2 regions of the Paracoccus jeotgali genome follow, and region 2 is predicted to be linked to the other one. Evidence: riboswitches for the same ligand, from Rfam matches in the RefSeq annotation. Region 2 holds a riboswitch; the other holds the start of a gene.
What was found. A riboswitch is a leader RNA that binds a small molecule or an ion and turns the genes downstream of it on or off. The one in region 2 is predicted to bind thiamine pyrophosphate.
Positions count from the first base shown of each region.

Region 1: it holds a riboswitch for thiamine pyrophosphate, as region 2 does, so the genes downstream of both, CYR75_RS09610 (thiamine ABC transporter substrate-binding protein) here and CYR75_RS15235 (YkoF family thiamine/hydroxymethylpyrimidine-binding protein) in region 2, are expected to answer to the same signal.

Region 1 is NZ_CP025583.1:1,967,043-1,974,746, reverse strand. Features, by position in the region: gene CYR75_RS09645 (Glu/Leu/Phe/Val family dehydrogenase) at 1-261, opposite strand, end outside; gene CYR75_RS09640 (TetR/AcrR family transcriptional regulator) at 423-1,094, shown strand; gene CYR75_RS09635 (hypothetical protein) at 1,182-1,523, shown strand; gene CYR75_RS09630 (I78 family peptidase inhibitor) at 1,523-1,801, shown strand; gene CYR75_RS09625 (DUF2794 domain-containing protein) at 1,883-2,224, shown strand; gene CYR75_RS09620 (thiamine ABC transporter ATP-binding protein) at 2,221-2,931, opposite strand; gene CYR75_RS09615 (ABC transporter permease family protein) at 2,918-4,480, opposite strand; gene CYR75_RS09610 (thiamine ABC transporter substrate-binding protein) at 4,456-5,433, opposite strand; TPP riboswitch at 5,463-5,560, opposite strand; gene aroC (chorismate synthase) at 5,672-6,778, shown strand; gene fzlA (FtsZ-binding protein FzlA) at 6,790-7,509, opposite strand; gene argC (N-acetyl-gamma-glutamyl-phosphate reductase) at 7,651-7,704, shown strand, end outside.
Region 2 is NZ_CP025584.1:43,198-50,901, forward strand. Features, by position in the region: gene CYR75_RS15210 (sensor histidine kinase) at 1-599, opposite strand, end outside; partial or broken gene CYR75_RS15215 (arsenic resistance protein) at 949-1,583, opposite strand; gene CYR75_RS15220 (ABC transporter substrate-binding protein) at 2,153-3,133, opposite strand; gene CYR75_RS15225 (ABC transporter ATP-binding protein) at 3,130-3,873, opposite strand; gene CYR75_RS15230 (ABC transporter permease) at 3,866-4,591, opposite strand; gene CYR75_RS15235 (YkoF family thiamine/hydroxymethylpyrimidine-binding protein) at 4,634-5,245, opposite strand; TPP riboswitch at 5,236-5,341, opposite strand; gene CYR75_RS15240 (GIY-YIG nuclease family protein) at 5,423-5,824, opposite strand; gene CYR75_RS15245 (hypothetical protein) at 5,855-6,067, opposite strand; gene CYR75_RS15250 (hypothetical protein) at 6,177-6,866, shown strand; gene CYR75_RS15255 (hypothetical protein) at 6,928-7,449, shown strand; gene CYR75_RS15260 (hypothetical protein) at 7,472-7,704, shown strand, end outside.

The sequences.
Region 1 (7,704 bases), on a different replicon from region 2:
CAGCGCCTCGACTTCGTCCTGATTGACCGCCATCGCATAGCGGATGCCGCCCTTGACCGGCTCCATATGTTCGGAATGGACCGAGCGGTAGCCGGTGAAGGTGTGGATCGCCCCGCGCAGCCGCACCCCGAACCGCACCGTATAGGTCGAGTTGCAGACCCGAATCTTTTCCTCGAGACCCGGCGGCAGATCCATCAACGATGCGGCATGGGTGAACATCCGATCGACCGAGTCGCGAAAAGAGGGTTGATTCATCGACATGATGCGTCCTTTTGCTGAGGCAGTCCTTCCCGCGAAGCTTCATTGCTGACAGCGGAAATGCAATGTTAATTATCCGTGTTAATTATCCTTGCCGGTCGTGCTTGCCCGGCGACCCTGCCTCGGCCTAAGCTGGGGCCACCTGTTTTTTCCGGGTCGGTTGTATGTTTAAAGAGTATCGGCCCGCTGTCACGGGCCGCAAGGTCGACAAGGTGTTGCGTGGTGCGCGCGACGTGTTTCTGCGCGACGGCTATCACGGCGCCAGCGTCGACGAAATCGCACGCGAGGCTGCCGTGTCCAAGGCGACGCTGTATAGCTATTTCCCTGACAAGGCGCAGCTGTTCGAGGCGGTGTTTCGCGAAATGATGGGCGGCGCCATCTGGGAGTTGGACCGGCTGATCACCGCCGATCTGCCCATCGACGAGGTGCTGCGCTTCACCGGCCATCTGATCGCCAGCCAATATCTGTCCGAGGCCGGGCACCGGGCCCTGCGTCTGGCCATCGCCGAGGCACCGCGCTTTCCGGTTCTGGGCGAGGCGTTCTACGAATCATCCTCGGTCAGGCTGCATCGGCTGTTCCAAAGCCAGTTCCGGATCTGGCAGCAGGAAGGGATGCTGCGCAACGATCTGGACGATCTGACGCTGGCGGCGGATTGCTTCATCCTGCTCTGCGCGGCGCGGTTGCGTGACAAGGTCCTGCTGGTCGGGCGGATGCATGTCGATGACGGGCTGATCCATCGCACGGTCGAAAACGCGGTGCAGGTGTTCCTGCGCGCCTATGGCACGCCCGACGCCATCGCGCTGCTGGACGCGCCGCCGCAAAAGGCGAGGGCTTAACACCGGCGGGGGGCTTGCAGTATAGCTGACGCAGCGCCCGTCAGGGTGCCCGAGCAGAATCAGAAAACCATCAGGGACAGACACCCCATGACGACGACGCTTCGACTGATCGCCCCGCTGGTCGCCATCGCAGCACTTTCCGGCTGCATGGCTGGCGCGCCGGTGCAGGAACCGGTGCAGCCCGCCGGGATCGAGCCGCTGCCCACCGCCGCCGATAGCGGGCTGACCGAGCGCAAGCCCGACCTGTGCAAGGCCAGCACCTATGCCAACAGGATCGGCCAGCCCGGCACCGTCATCCCGACGCTCGGCATCAGCCGGACCTATCGCGTGGTCGAGTATCGCGGGATCGAGCCGCAGGAATATGATCCGAACCGCATCGTCTTCCGGCTGGACAGCACCGGCGCGATCTCGGGCGTGGATTGCGGGTGATGCGGCGGGGTCTGGCGCTGGCGCTGCTGTCGCTGACCGCCTGTGTCGAGCCCGAGGCCGCGACCGGCCCGGGCGTGCCCCCGCCCTCGGATGCCTGCGGGGCCTCGGCCCTGCAAGCTCTGGTTGGCAAGCCGTTGGGGTCGCTGGATTTCCGGTCGCTGTCGCGGGTGCCGCGCCAGATCGGGCCGGACATGGCGGTGACCGACGATTACCGGCCCGACCGGCTGAACATCGAATATGACGCGGCCAACCGCGTGACCAAGGTTGCCTGCTATTAACCAGGCCGCGCCCGCTGCGCCAAGGTTGCGGCGCGAGCTTTTGCGATTGCCTGCGCGCGTGGCGGATGCCACCATCGGGCCATGACCGCGCCCGCCCGCCCCTTTGCCCCGCAGCCCGACCGGATCGCCTTCGACCGGGTCGAGCTGGGGCAGATCCTGTCCGTCTATGGCCGCATGGTCGCCGCCGGAGAGTGGCGCGATTACGCGATGGCGTTCCTGTCCGACGTCGCGATCTTCTCGATCTTTCGCCACGCGGCAGAGACGCCGATCTACCGGGTCGAGAAACGGCCGCGGCTGCGGAATGCGCAGGGGGCCTATGCGGTGATCGCCATGGACGGGCGCATCCTGCGGCGCGGTCACGATCTGGGGCAGGTGCTGCGGGTCTTCGACGGCAAGCTGCTGCGCGCGCTGAACCGCAACTAGCGGCGCACCGGGCCTGCGCCCAGATACTCGGCAAGGGCGGGCGGCGGGCTGTCCAGCAGCGCCGCCGTGGCCTGGGGCGGGCTGACCTGCCCGTCGATCACCGCGACGGTCTGCGCGGCAAAGGCGCGGGCATCCTGCGGGTCATGCGTCACCATCAGCACGGTCAGGCCGCTGCGATCGGCGATACCCATCAACAGGGACAGCATCTCATCCTTCAGCGCCGGGCCGAGGGCGGAAAACGCCTCGTCCAGCAGCAGGATCGGCTGTTCGCGCAGCGCGACGCGGGCCAGCGCCACGCGGCTTTGCTGCCCGCCCGACAGTTGCGCGGGCCGGCGGTCGGCCAGACCGTCCAGCCCGACCTGATGCAACGCCTGCGTCACCGCGCGCTTCTGGCCAGCATTCAGCCGCAGGTCCGGGCGCAGGCCCAGACCCACATTCTGACCGACGCTCAGATGCGGAAACAGGTTCTGGTCCTGAAACAGGATCGACACCGGCCGCGCGCCGGGCGCGAGCTGGGACAGATCGGCCCCGCGCCACAGGATGCGGCCCGCCGACAGCGGCACAAAGCCCGCGATCATGCCCAGCAGCGTCGATTTCCCGGACCCGGACGGCCCGATCACGGCGACCCGCGCGCCCGGCTCGATGCTGAAATCGGCGCGCAGGCGGAAGCCGCCCAGATCGCTTTCGGCCCGCTCAAGCTGCAGCATTCAGCCGTCCTCCTCTGTCGAAAGCCCAGAACAGGGCAAAGCTGATCGCCATCAGCAGCACCGAACAGGCGGCCGCATCGGCCATGCGATAGCTGTTCATCAACTGGTACAGCATCAGCGGCAGGGTCGGGCTGCGGCTGTCGGCGAACAGGGTGATGACCCCCAGATCGCCCATCGCCAGCGCCGCCGACAGCCCGCCGGCAAAGCCCAGGGGCCGCGACAGGCGCGGCAGGATCAGCAGCCGCAACCGCGCCGCGCCGGTCATGCCCAGCGAATCCGCCAACCGCCCGTAATCGTGCCGCAGGGCGCGGGCGGCCGGGATCAGGATGCGCAGCGCGAAGGGCAGGGCCATGACCGCGTTGATCGCCACCGTCACCGGCAGCGCGAGTTGCGTGGCCGAGGCTAAGCCGCGCAGCAGCAGGAACAGCCCCGTCCCCAGCACCAGCGGCGAGGCGACCAGCGGCAGCATCCCCGCCGCCTCGGTCCATCGCTGGCCAGCGGCCACCGACAGCGCCAGCATCAACGACACGGCAAGCGCCAGCACGGCCGAGATCAGCGCCATCACGATCGACCGGCCCGCAGCCTCCCACACCGAGGGCGGCAGCTCGGCTATGCGCGGCGCGCCGGCCAGCGTCACCGACAGAATCGGCACCAGCAGGAAGGCCGCAGCCAGCGCGATCACCGCCAGATCGGCGCCGCGCCGCCAGCCCGGTGGCGCCAGCGCCGGGGCCGCGCGGTCCAGACCCGCGCCAAAGCCCGCAGGCGCCGCCACCCCCGCCGCCAGCAGCAGCGCCAGCACGCACAAGCCCACCTGCACCAGCCCCAGCGTCGCCGCCCGGCCCATGTCGAAATCGAACCGGAACGCCTGATAGATCGCCAGTTCCACCGTCGTCGCCCGCGGCCCGCCGCCCAGGGCCAGCGCCACCGCAAAGCTGGTCAGGCAGACCAGGAACACCGCCAGCCAGGCGCCCGGCAGAACCTCGCGCAGCATCGGGCGTTCCAGATGGCGCGCAATGTCGGCGGGCGCGAAGTCGAGCGATTGCGCGAGGCGGAACCGCTCGGCCGGGATCGCCTGCCAGCCATGCAGGATCATCCGCACGCAAAGCGGCAGGTTGAAGAAGACATGCGCCAGAATGACGCCGTGCCAGCCATAGACCGATACCGGCCCGAAGCCCAAGGGCACCAGCAGCCCATTGACCAGCCCGCTGCGCCCGAAGACCGAGATCAGACCCGTCACCGCCACAATCACCGGCAGGATGAAGGGCGCGCCCAGCAGCGTGATCAGCAGCCGGCGCCCGACGAACCGCCGCCGCGCCAGCGCGCGCGCGACCGGGATCGCCAGCGCCGCCGACAGCGTGGCCGACAGCGCCGCCTGCCACAGCGTGAACCACACCGCGCGCCAGTCCCAACTGCCAAGCGCGGTCAGCCCGCCGGCATGGATCGCGACCGTGCCCAGTGTGCCGAGGATCAGCGCCAGCAGCCCGGCGGCGACGAATGCGCCGGGCGACCATCGGCGGCCGATCCCTAGCGGGCGAAGACCTGCAGCCATTCTTCAAGCGCCGGTTTGCGCAGGACCTCGGCCTGATCTTCGGGCAGGAAGATGGTCTTGTCCGGGCGCGGCAGGACGGCGAAGGCCTCTGGCAGTTCCTCGGCCGGCAGCTTGGCCGGATAGGACCAGTTCGCCTCGGCGATCATCGACTGGAAATCATGCGACAGGATATAGTCCATGAACGCCTGCGCCAGTTCCGGCTGATCGCTGTCCTTCAACTGCGCGGCCATCTCGACCATCAGGTAATGGCCCTCGGGGAAGATCGCGGCATGTTTGGTCGCGTCATCCTCGGCCGCGATGTGATAGGCGGGCGACGAGGTATAGCTGAGGACCATGTCCGCCTCGCCATCGGTGAACAGACCGTAGGCCTCGGACCAGCCGGGCGTGACCGTCAGTACCTTGGGCCGCAGCTTTTCCCACGCCTGCTTGCTGTCCTCGCCAAAGACCGACTTGACCCAGAGCAGCAGCCCCAGACCGGAGATCGCACTGCGCGGGTCCTGGATCACCAGCTTGAGGTCGTCGGGCGCGTCCAGCAGTTCCTGAAAGCTGTTGGGCGGGTTTTCCAGCCGGGTGTCGTCATAGACAAAGGCGAATTCCGACCAGTTGAAGGGCAGGAAGGTGTCGTCGGTCCATTCGACCGGCATGGTCAGCCCGGACACGTCCTGCCCATGCGGCGCGAACAGCCCCGAGGCGCGGGCGCGCATGGTGGTGTCGCTGTTCAGACCGATGACGACATCGGCCTCGGTCCGGTCGCCTTCCAGCAGGATGCGCGGCAGGACGTCGCCGGTGACAAAGCGCAAATCGCAGCCGCAGATCGCCTCGAACCCGGCCTCGATCTTGGGGCCGGGGCCCCATTCCGAGGCGAAATAGTCGGGCGCGTAGACGGTGAATTCGGGGCCGGCGGCAAGGGCCGGGGCGGTCGTGGCCAGCAGGGCCAGGACGGTGGTGCGCATCGCTTCCTCCTTCATTCTGTTACCGAAAAGAAGGTCAGCGATACCTTCCCTCCGCCGGTATTGACCGGATCAGGTTCGACGGGTCCGCATGATGCGTCTCAGCCAGATGGCTCCCCGAGGCGGGGACAGCATCGGTCATGGCGGGCGCGGGTGCAAGGGCGTTTCTGCACCGCGACCGGCTTGCCGCTTGCCGGTCCGGCGGATGCCCGCTAACCACGCCCGCAAAGGGGAGATCGAGATGAGCCTGAACAGCTTTGGCCATGTGTTCCGCGTCACCACCTGGGGCGAGAGCCACGGCCCGGCTTTGGGCGCGGTGGTCGATGGCTGCCCGCCGGGCGTTGCGCTGGACGAGGGCTGGATCCAGCCCTTCATGGACCGCCGCCGCCCCGGCAGTTCCAAGCATACGACGCAACGGCAAGAGGCCGACCGGGTGCGGATTCTTTCGGGTGTGTTCGAGGGGCAGACCACGGGCACGCCGATCATGCTGATCATCGAGAACACCGACCAACGCTCGCGCGATTATGGCGACATCGCCCGCGCCTTCCGCCCCGGCCACGCCGACATCGCCTATCACCAGAAATACGGGCTGCGCGATTATCGCGGCGGCGGGCGGTCGAGCGCGCGGGAAACCGCCGCGCGGGTCGCGGCCGGTGCGGTGGCGCAGGCGGTGCTGCGCGACCTGGTGCCGGGGCTGACGGTGCTGGGCTATATGGTCCAGATGGGCGCGCTGCATCTGAACCGCGATGCCTTCGATGCCGACGCGATCCGCGACAACCCGTTCTTTCTGCCCGACCCCAGCGCCGTGGCAGAGTGGGAGGCGTATCTGTCCGCCATCCGCAAGGCGCAGAACAGCGTCGGCGCGGCGGTCGAGGTGCTGATCCGCGGCTGCCCGCCCGGTCTGGGCGCGCCGGTCTATGGCAAGCTCGACACCGATCTGGCGGCCGCGATGATGTCGATCAACGCCGTCAAGGGCGTCGAAATCGGTGAGGGGATGGCGGCGGCCGCCCTGACCGGGGTCGAGAACGCCGATGAAATCCGCATGGGGCCGGACGGTCAGCCGGAATATCTATCGAACCATGCCGGCGGGATTCTGGGCGGCATCTCGACCGGGCAGGACATCACCGTGCGGTTCGCGGTCAAGCCGACCTCGTCGATCCTGACCCCACGGCGCACCATCGACGCGGCGGGGCAAGAGATCGAGCTGATCACCAAGGGCCGCCACGATCCCTGCGTCGGCATCCGCGCGGTGCCGGTGGCCGAGGCCATGGCCGCCTGCGTGGTGCTGGATCACCTGCTGCTGGACCGCGCGCAGACCGGCGGGGTGCGGGGGCGGATCGGGGGATAGGCCCGGCGCCGTCAGAAATCGAGTTGCGCGTAATGCGGGGCCGGGTGCAGGCCCGGCACCTGATCCGCCAGCACGCTGCGGAAGGCCGGGCGCGACTTGATCGTCGCATACCATTGCCGCACCAGATCCGAGCGGTCCCAGTCGATGTCCGAGATGTAATCGAGGCAGGAAAAATGCGCCGCCGCCGCGAAATCGGCGATGGTCAGCGTGCGCCCCGCCAGCCAGCGCCGTTCCTCGAGCAGGCGGTGCATATAGTCGATATGCGCCTTGATCGCCGCCAGCCCCGCCTTGACCATGCGCGAATCCGGGTAGCCGGTCTTTTGCACCTTTTTCCACACCCGCTCGTTCAGGACCGGGCGCGTCGCCTCGGCGTTGAACTTGTCGTCGAACCACGCGCAAAGCCGGCGCACCTCGTAGCGGCCAGCGGCATCGGCGGGCATCAGCGGCGGGGTGGGCACGGTCTCGTCCAGATATTCGCAGATCGCCTGGCTTTCGGCCAACAGCATCCCGTCATGGCGCAGCACCGGGATCTTGCCGGCGGGGTTGCGGCGGAACAGCTCTGGCCCCTGCTCCCAATAGCGTTCCTCGGCCAGTTCGACCTCGATCCGCTTTTCGGCCAGCACCAGCCGGACCTTGCGCGAAAAGGGCGACAGGGGCGTGTGATACAGGCGCGAAGGCTGCCCGGTCAGGCTGCGCGGCGCAACGGCGGAATGGGCGTAAAGATCGGTCATGCCAGCGGTGATACGCGATCCTGCGGGGGCGTTTCAACTGTCCGCGACAATCTGCCCGCGTATCCCGCCGGCAGCGGTCGCGCGCATTGCCCCCGGGGCGGCGGATCGTTATGTCAGGGGCGCAGACGAAAGGGGGGTGCGATGACGCACAAGGTCTTTATCGACGGCGAGGCCGGGACCACCGGGCTTCAGATC
Region 2 (7,704 bases):
ACATCGCGCAGATCCAGTCGCGTGGTGGGACGCACCCGCTCCTCCGCCTCCACCCGGCTGAGAGACAAAAGATCGCCGACAAGACGATTCATGCGCTCGGCCTCGCCGGCCATGATGTTCAAAAAGCGCCCCTGAGCCGCGACATCCTCGCGCGCAGGACCACGCAGGGTCTCTATGAATCCCATCAAGGCAGCAAGGGGTGTGCGCAATTCGTGACTGACATTGGCGACGAAATCTCGGCGCATCTGCCCGGCCTGCGCCAGATCCGTCACGTTCAGGAAGCTCAGAAGCAATGGGCCGGTGTCCCCAATGGACTGCAAATGCACATCATAGAAGACGTCGCTTCCGCTTTCGGTGACTTGGTAAGTTATGCTGCGTGGCGTCTGATCACGCAGACTCCGCTCCACTGCCTCAACCAGATCCGGATGGCGAAGTGCGGTGGTGAAGATCTGCCCCATAGCATTTCTGCCCAACAGCGCTTTTGCCGCGGCGTTCAGCGCCACGATTCTCTCGAACCTGTCAATAGCCAGGGTAGGCGAAGGAATTGCTCCAATCACCTCATGCATCAGCGAGCGGTGGGCCAGGGGATCGGGAGTCATGCTGTTGCCTCCAGTTCGTCAGCCGGATTGCTTTGCAAGCCTTTCCTCAGAAGCCTTATCTGGCGTTGAGGTCGATAAACAGGCGATAAAAAACAACCCACTGACACGTCGTCATACGAATTTCGCAAATTCCGGGGGCAACTGGCGTCTGAACTCGAACCGTGCAACAAGAGCAGTCTCCGACCCGGATATTCCGTCTCGGTCATCCGGGGCTTGCCCGCCAACAATCGTTTCAATCAGAGATCGGGTCCGTGGTCGGCATCGTAACCAAAATGACGGTCATGTCAGGCATCCTCCTTTGGAAGCAAGTGCTTGGTCCGGTTGGCAGATGCGACGAGCGACAGCATCAGGCCTTGAAGGCCTCTACCGTTGCCTCGCCGTCTTTTTTCCGACGAGGTTCCGCCGCGTCTTATAGCCGGCCAGCAGTGGCAGCATGATGTATAGCCAGATCGACAAAAGCAGCGTGTCCTGGGGACAGCGAGCAGCAAAGCGACGATGGGCGCGAAGGCCAAGATCATGATCACGACGTTCATGCTGATTTGCACCAGCGTATAGGTCGCGTCCCCTCGCGTCAGGTTCGACCAGACGAATGCCATCGCGGTGCAGGTCACAGGGCGCGGCGCTCAGCAGTATCACTCCGGCCAGATAGGACTGCGCATCGTCGGGCGCAATCAGCCCCGCGAAGACGTGGTTGAAGACAGCACGCCGAGCGCCGCCATGCTGAAGGGCTTTATCAGCCCGTTCACAACCAACGTTACGATCAGCCCTTTCGGCTTGCCGCCCACCTGGAGCAGCGCGCCGACGTCGACGCCAACCATCATCGGATACAGCATCGTTCAGATCAGCACCGCCACAGGCAGGTTGACCGAGACTACCTCTAGCGATGCCAGATAAGGAAACACACCGGGAAAAAATGCCGAGCAGCACTCACCCGCCGATGGCGAGCGCCACCCAGACGGAAAGCCAGTGTCCGAGGTTCCCCAGACCCGCAGCGGCGGGAAGCGAGCTATCGGTCTTGTCGGACTTTTGGTCATTGGAGATCAGTCGGCCTTGGCGGTGTCTTGCCGATGTGATTGAGGTTGCGTTGCAGCGCCATCCGATCGAGCGATCCAATCGGTAGGCTTCCGAAGATTGAGATAAGACCGTGCAGCATCCGGTAAGTTTCCAAAGGCGACCCGTCGAACGATCTGTGAGCCATCGATCTTCGCCGGGTCGGGCACACCCCAGTGCGCCGTTATCGGCTGGCCGGGCCAGAACGGGCGTTCCTCAGCGGCGGCATTGTCGCAGCCCTTGAACACGCAATCCATCTGCGGGGCGTCGGGTCCGACAAACTCCGCCCCAGCTTTTGGACTCGTGCGAAGTCCGTGTCGTGGTTCAGGCCCTTGAGCCGATCGAGCGTAAAGGGGTTTGGCGCAGGCCCCGGTTTCGAGCCGGCAGAGAACGGCCTGAACTTGCCCATGCCTTCCCAGTTCATGATCGCTTCCGGGTGAGGTAGTCCGCGCCCTAGTTTCAGATGCCCCGGCTGTTCCTGGAGCGCATCCCAAGATCGGCCGTCATTTCCCCATCCAGCTCTGATCATACCAGTTCGTGACCTCTCCGGGCCATTCCAGCGTCTGTCCACTCGCGTCCTTCAGGACCTCGCTCTCGAACAGAAAGCGCGCCATGGCGGCGAAACGCCCTGGATCGATTGCGCCGACCGGGGTGTCTCCGTCGCGCAGGTAATCTCCGTCGACGATGGCGCGCATCGAGCCATGGACCAGCTCCGGGTTCGGGAAATCACCGGCATGGATCAGGATCTCGGCGGCCTCCTGCGGATGATCGGCGGCCCAAGCATAGCCCTTTTGCGTGGCGTGCATGAACGCCGCCAGCAGGTCGGGCTGCTTCTCCAAATTTTCGGCGCGGGTGCCGATGTAACCGGTCTGCTGGTCGGGAATGCCGTAATCGGCGTATCGGAAGAACGACTGGTTCCGGCCGAGCATTTCGCTGTTGACGCCTTCCCAGGTCGCGACTTCGAGGGTAAAGTCGACGGCGCCGGTGGCAAGCGCCTCATAGGCGCCGGTGCCGAGTGTGACCGTGTCCCAGACGGGCTCGCCGCCATCATTGCGGATCATCGTGGCGATGAGCGCATCTTCCCAGGCGCTGCCAAAGCCGGCATAGGTCTTGCCTGACAGGTCGGCCGGCCGCGTGATACCCGCATTGTCCGAATTATAGACCAACCTGCCCGCCTCGTGCTGCATCGTCGCCCACAGAACGACCAGATCCGCACCGCCGGCCTTCGCGGACATGAAACCGAGAGAGGTCATATAGGCAAAATCCGCCTGCCCGGCCGCCAGAAGCGCGGCGGAATTGGTGTCGGAATAGGGCAGCAGCTCTACCGCAAGGTCTTCCTCGGCGTAAAAGCCCTGCTCTTGCGCCACCACGAGGCCGATATGATTGGTGTTCAGCATCCAGTCGAGGGCGACTGTCACGGGCGTCTCAGCCTGCGCACGAACTGGCAGGGTGAGGCTGGCGGCGAGAAGCAGGCAGCGGATCATGAGAGTGTCTCCTGTAAGAGCAGTTGTTTCAAGGTGTCGCGCAGACCGGCCAAGGCGGTCTCGGTCCGCGCCGGGCGTCGGATGGGGACGGCAATGTCGGCAATGACCCGACCGGGTCGCATCCCCATTACCAGGATCCGATCCGCCAGGCTTGTCGCCTCGTGCAGATCATGGGTCACCAGCAGCACGCCCCGCGGATGCTCTGCTAGCCGCGCCACCAGCCAGTCCTGCATCCGCAGGCGGGTCACCGCGTCGAGCGCCGAGAACGGCTCGTCAACCAGCAGAAACCGTCCCGGCTGGACCATCGTGCGCAGAAAGGCTGCCCGTTGCCGCATGCCGCCGGAAAGCTCTGCCGGAAACTGTTTTTCCGTCCCTGACAGCCCGAAGGCGGCGAACAGAGGCGCGACCCGCTCGTGCGCCGTTCGCGCAGAGAGGCCAGCCACGCGCAGTCCCAAAGCTGCATTCTCCGCGATCGTCAGCCATGGAAAGAGCGCGTCGTTTTGCGGCTGATAGATAATGGCCGGATGTGGCGGAGAGATTGGCTCGCCATCCAGCATGGCGGCGCCCTGCGCGTCCAGCCCTTGCGGCAGGATCCCGGCCAACCATTTCAGGACCGAACTCTTGCCGCAGCCGGACGGGCCGATCAGAGCCGTGATCCCCTGCCCCGGCAAATGAAGCGCCAGTTCCGTGACGATGTCGCGGCTGGGACTGCGGATGGCCAGGCCGCGGATCTCAAGCATGATCCATCTGCGCCCCCCGGACGGTCAGCCGGTCGATCACCCAGATCACACCCAGCAGCATCAGCGTCAGTGCCGCCGAGACAAGAACCGCCGCGAGCACGAGGTCGGCGCGGAAATTGTTTTTCGCAGCGAGAATATAGATCCCGAGGCCCCGACGCGCGCCGGCGTACTCGGCGAAGATCGTTGCCACAATCGCATAGGTCGCCGAGATCCGCAGCCCGGCCAGAAAGGCCGACCTTGCCGATGGCAGCGTGGCCCTAAAAAATATGCCCCACCGCTTCGCCCCCATGGCCGCCAGAAGGTCGCGAAACTCGGACGGTGTCTGGCGATAACCTGACAGCAGGCTGAGCAGCATGGGAAAGAAGGTCACCAGGATCACCAGCAGGATCTTGGGCAGATGCCCGAACCCGAACCACAGGATCATCAGGGGCGCCAATGCGACCAGCGGCACCGTCTGGCTGACCACGAACAGGGGCATGAGGCCGCGCTCTGCGAACGGCGCGACATGCAGCGCGACAGAGGTCGCAAAGGCGAAGCCGACAGATAAGGCGAAGCCGATCACGGCGACGCTGATGGTGGAGCGGGCATGACCTGTGATCTCGTTGCGGTTCAGCAGCAGCGCGCGAAGCACGCTCGATGGCGCGGGCAGGATCAGGGCCGAGACGCCGGAGAAGCGGCTATAGACCTCCCAGACAGCCAGCAGGCAGAGGGCAACCATCAGTGAGGGCAGGACACGCGCCAGCATCGGATGAAACCCCGGTCAGCGCAGGGTCGGGCTGTTGGCCGAGGCTGTCAGATCGATGGTCACATGCCCTTCCGCCGGTCCGAACCGCAGGAAAGCCTGCCTCACCGCTTCAAAAACCGCCCCCGCATCGCCGCGGAGGCGTGTGCAGAAATTCTTGGACCGTAAGAAGGTCCCACTCGCTTTCAGGAAGTCGATGCAGCCGTAGATTTCGTCCATGTGCCGATCCCGCCCCAGCACATAGAGCGAGAACTGCACATCGATCTCGACCCCCAGAACCGGCGCCGCCTGCACCGCCTCTGTGGCGAGCGTCTGGCGCTCGGCGAGCGTCTGATCCTGCGCCTGCGAAAGGGTTTCGCAACGGCAGGACGGGTCATCGGGTTCACCGGGACAGCCGCGAGAGAGGGTGACGTGCATGGTCACATGGGGCGGCTGCTGCGCGGCCCGGGCAAAAAGATCGCGCAGCGCATCGAAGAGCGGCGCGGACGCGCCAACGAACAGGGTAGACATGTCGTCCGTCTCGATACGCAAGCGGTCGCGATAAGGATCGAGCGCTTTCAGGCCCGAAAGGATGACCTGCTCGAAATCCGAGGTCATTGGGTAAAGCGACACCTGGGCGCCAATAAACATGTCTCTCTCGCTCCGCCGGCATTACCCGGATCAGCTAAAGGGTTCACGCGTGCCGCGTATCTCAGCCCCGCTGATGGAGCACCCCTGATGTGTCTGGCGGTCAGTCTAGGCCACCCTGTTTCTTCGCCGGCGAAGCTAGGACGGCGTGCCGAGCCTGTCAAGTGGCCGACTTTTGCGCTACTCCAGCTCCGCAACGCGTTGCTGCAGCTCATCCAGAAGCGCCATGATATCGGTCTCAATGGCAGCGTCGTACAACTCCGAGGCGCAATTGACCTGACCGGCAAAGACGCCACGATCCAGCACCGCCTGCGGATGGCGTTCGCGCAGGGTCCGGTGAGTTTCCTTCTCCAGTTGGATCGCATCGCGCCCTGTCGGGATTGCGATGCTGCGGATCAGCATCGCGTATTGGTCCTGTTCGGTGGTCAGTTGGTGACGCAGGCGCGAGTCCGGGTCTCGCGAGAAGCCGACCTTGATGGCCTCGCGGCCGTCCTTCAGCACAAAGAGCATCGCGTAGATGTAGCTTTGGTCCCTCGTCCAGCCCTCACTGCAGCCGCCGCAGGTGAAACGGCCGGTTGCCATGTTACCGACGCTGATCCGTTGAAGGTGGCCTCAGTCGTGACGATAGAGGCGGTAGCCTCGGTCGCCCTCCGGATCCTCGCCCAGAAGATCCCAGTCCCGCGCCCGGGCCTCGGCCTTCAGCGCGGCATAGCGATAGGCCTTGGCCGGCGCGTCGGTGACGCCTCGGTCGGCAGGGATGCGGGCAGCGTTGGTCAGCTGCTCGTCGATGAAGGCGTCGCGGGCGCTTTGCAGGCTGTCATCCATACTGTCATTGAGTCAGGCGCGTCGCTTGCCGGGAAAGGTTTCGGCCAAGGTAAGTTGCTCCCGAAGCGTCTTGAGGTGAGAGTTCAGGACACGGTTCAGGGAGAGCGCGATGAAACGAACCCGCTGCTTGATCGTCGTGCTGCTGGCAGGACTGCTGACTGTCACCCCGGCCCTCGGCGAACCCATTCCGTTTCCCGCCACTATTGGTGCTCCGTATACCGGGCGCATGACGGTTGAGGCCTTTCCGGTGGACGGCGGCGATCGCATGCACCGGGCGTGGGGTGACGCCGAGGTGCGGTTTTCCGCCGCGGGCGATGACCGGGTCCTGTTCAGCACCACGGCGGCGCTCGCTGACGGCGGGAGCCTCGATCTGAGCGTAACCGTTGTGCCGGATGGCGATGGCGTGTGGCGCAGCCTGTCGCATACCGGCCCGACCGAGATCACTGCGGCGGGCCGGGTTCTCTCCCTGACCGAAATGGAGGGTTTCCACATGGTCCTGACGGGCCAGATCGGGCCTGAAAACGGCAAGCTCACCCTTCGCCGCATTCCCACGGAGAACGCCGGGTCCGCGCCGGATGCCGAGATGCTGACGGTGTTCCTGTTCGACGTCAGCCTTCCTCCGCCCGGGCCTGTGTCCGATCCCGAAAAGGACGATGGCCGCGAGCCGCCCTCAGCGGCCGAGGGTCGCGGCGCATGCGAGCGGATCGAGTGGCGCCTCGTCAATCGCTGGACATGGGGAGGCGGCATGAGCCTGAGCCGCGAGCCGCAATGTGTGTCGCGAAAGAGCACCGGAGATTGAACATCGCCAAGCTTCTGTGCTCTCGTGGCGTCACACGGGCAAAGAGGACGGAGATCGCCTGATGAAACGCCTGCTTTTCCCGCTGCTGCTCTGCTGCGCCTCGCTGCTCCCTGGCCACGCACAGGCGGCGGGAAACCTCGACGGCATGCCCTCGGCTCAGATCGCCGAGCAGGCGGAGTCGCTGCACCCTTCTGCCCTCTATGTCCTCGCCGCCCGACTGCTGGGAGAGGGCAAGGGGCAGGAGGCGGCAAACTGGATGTATGCGGGACAGATCCGCTATCGCTTCATGCTGGCGGCACCCGGCGCGGCGGCGAACGACCGCGTCCTTTTCTCGGCGCTGACCGAACAGGTCGGCCGGCCCGTCAACGAATACATCGCCGGCGACCCTGACGAGTGGATCGCGGCGATGGAGTGGGCGCTGGCCTGGGATGAAGCCCATGCGAACGGCGTTACGTCCAAGGCCGCCCATTCCGCAGAGCTGGCCAAGGTGCGGCAGGGGCTGATCGACCTCATCGCGGAGGTCGATTCCCGCCGCGAGGAACTCCGCCGGCACCGCATCGACAACGGACTGGAAAACCGCTGAGCGACCATTGAAGGAGCTGCCCATGACGACCTTGACCCGCCTTGCCGCCGTTCTGGCCGCTACCCTCTGGCTCGCGCCGGTGCAGGCGCAGACCACGGATCATCTGGGCCTGCCCGGTCCGATCACCCTGGCGGGCGACAGCTTCGCGCTCGCCTGGTCCTCGCGCACGGCTGACAACTACATCAAGCAGGAATACCTGCCGGCCGGCGAGACCCCGGACAACTACAGCCGCATGGTCTCGGTCGAGACCGTCAC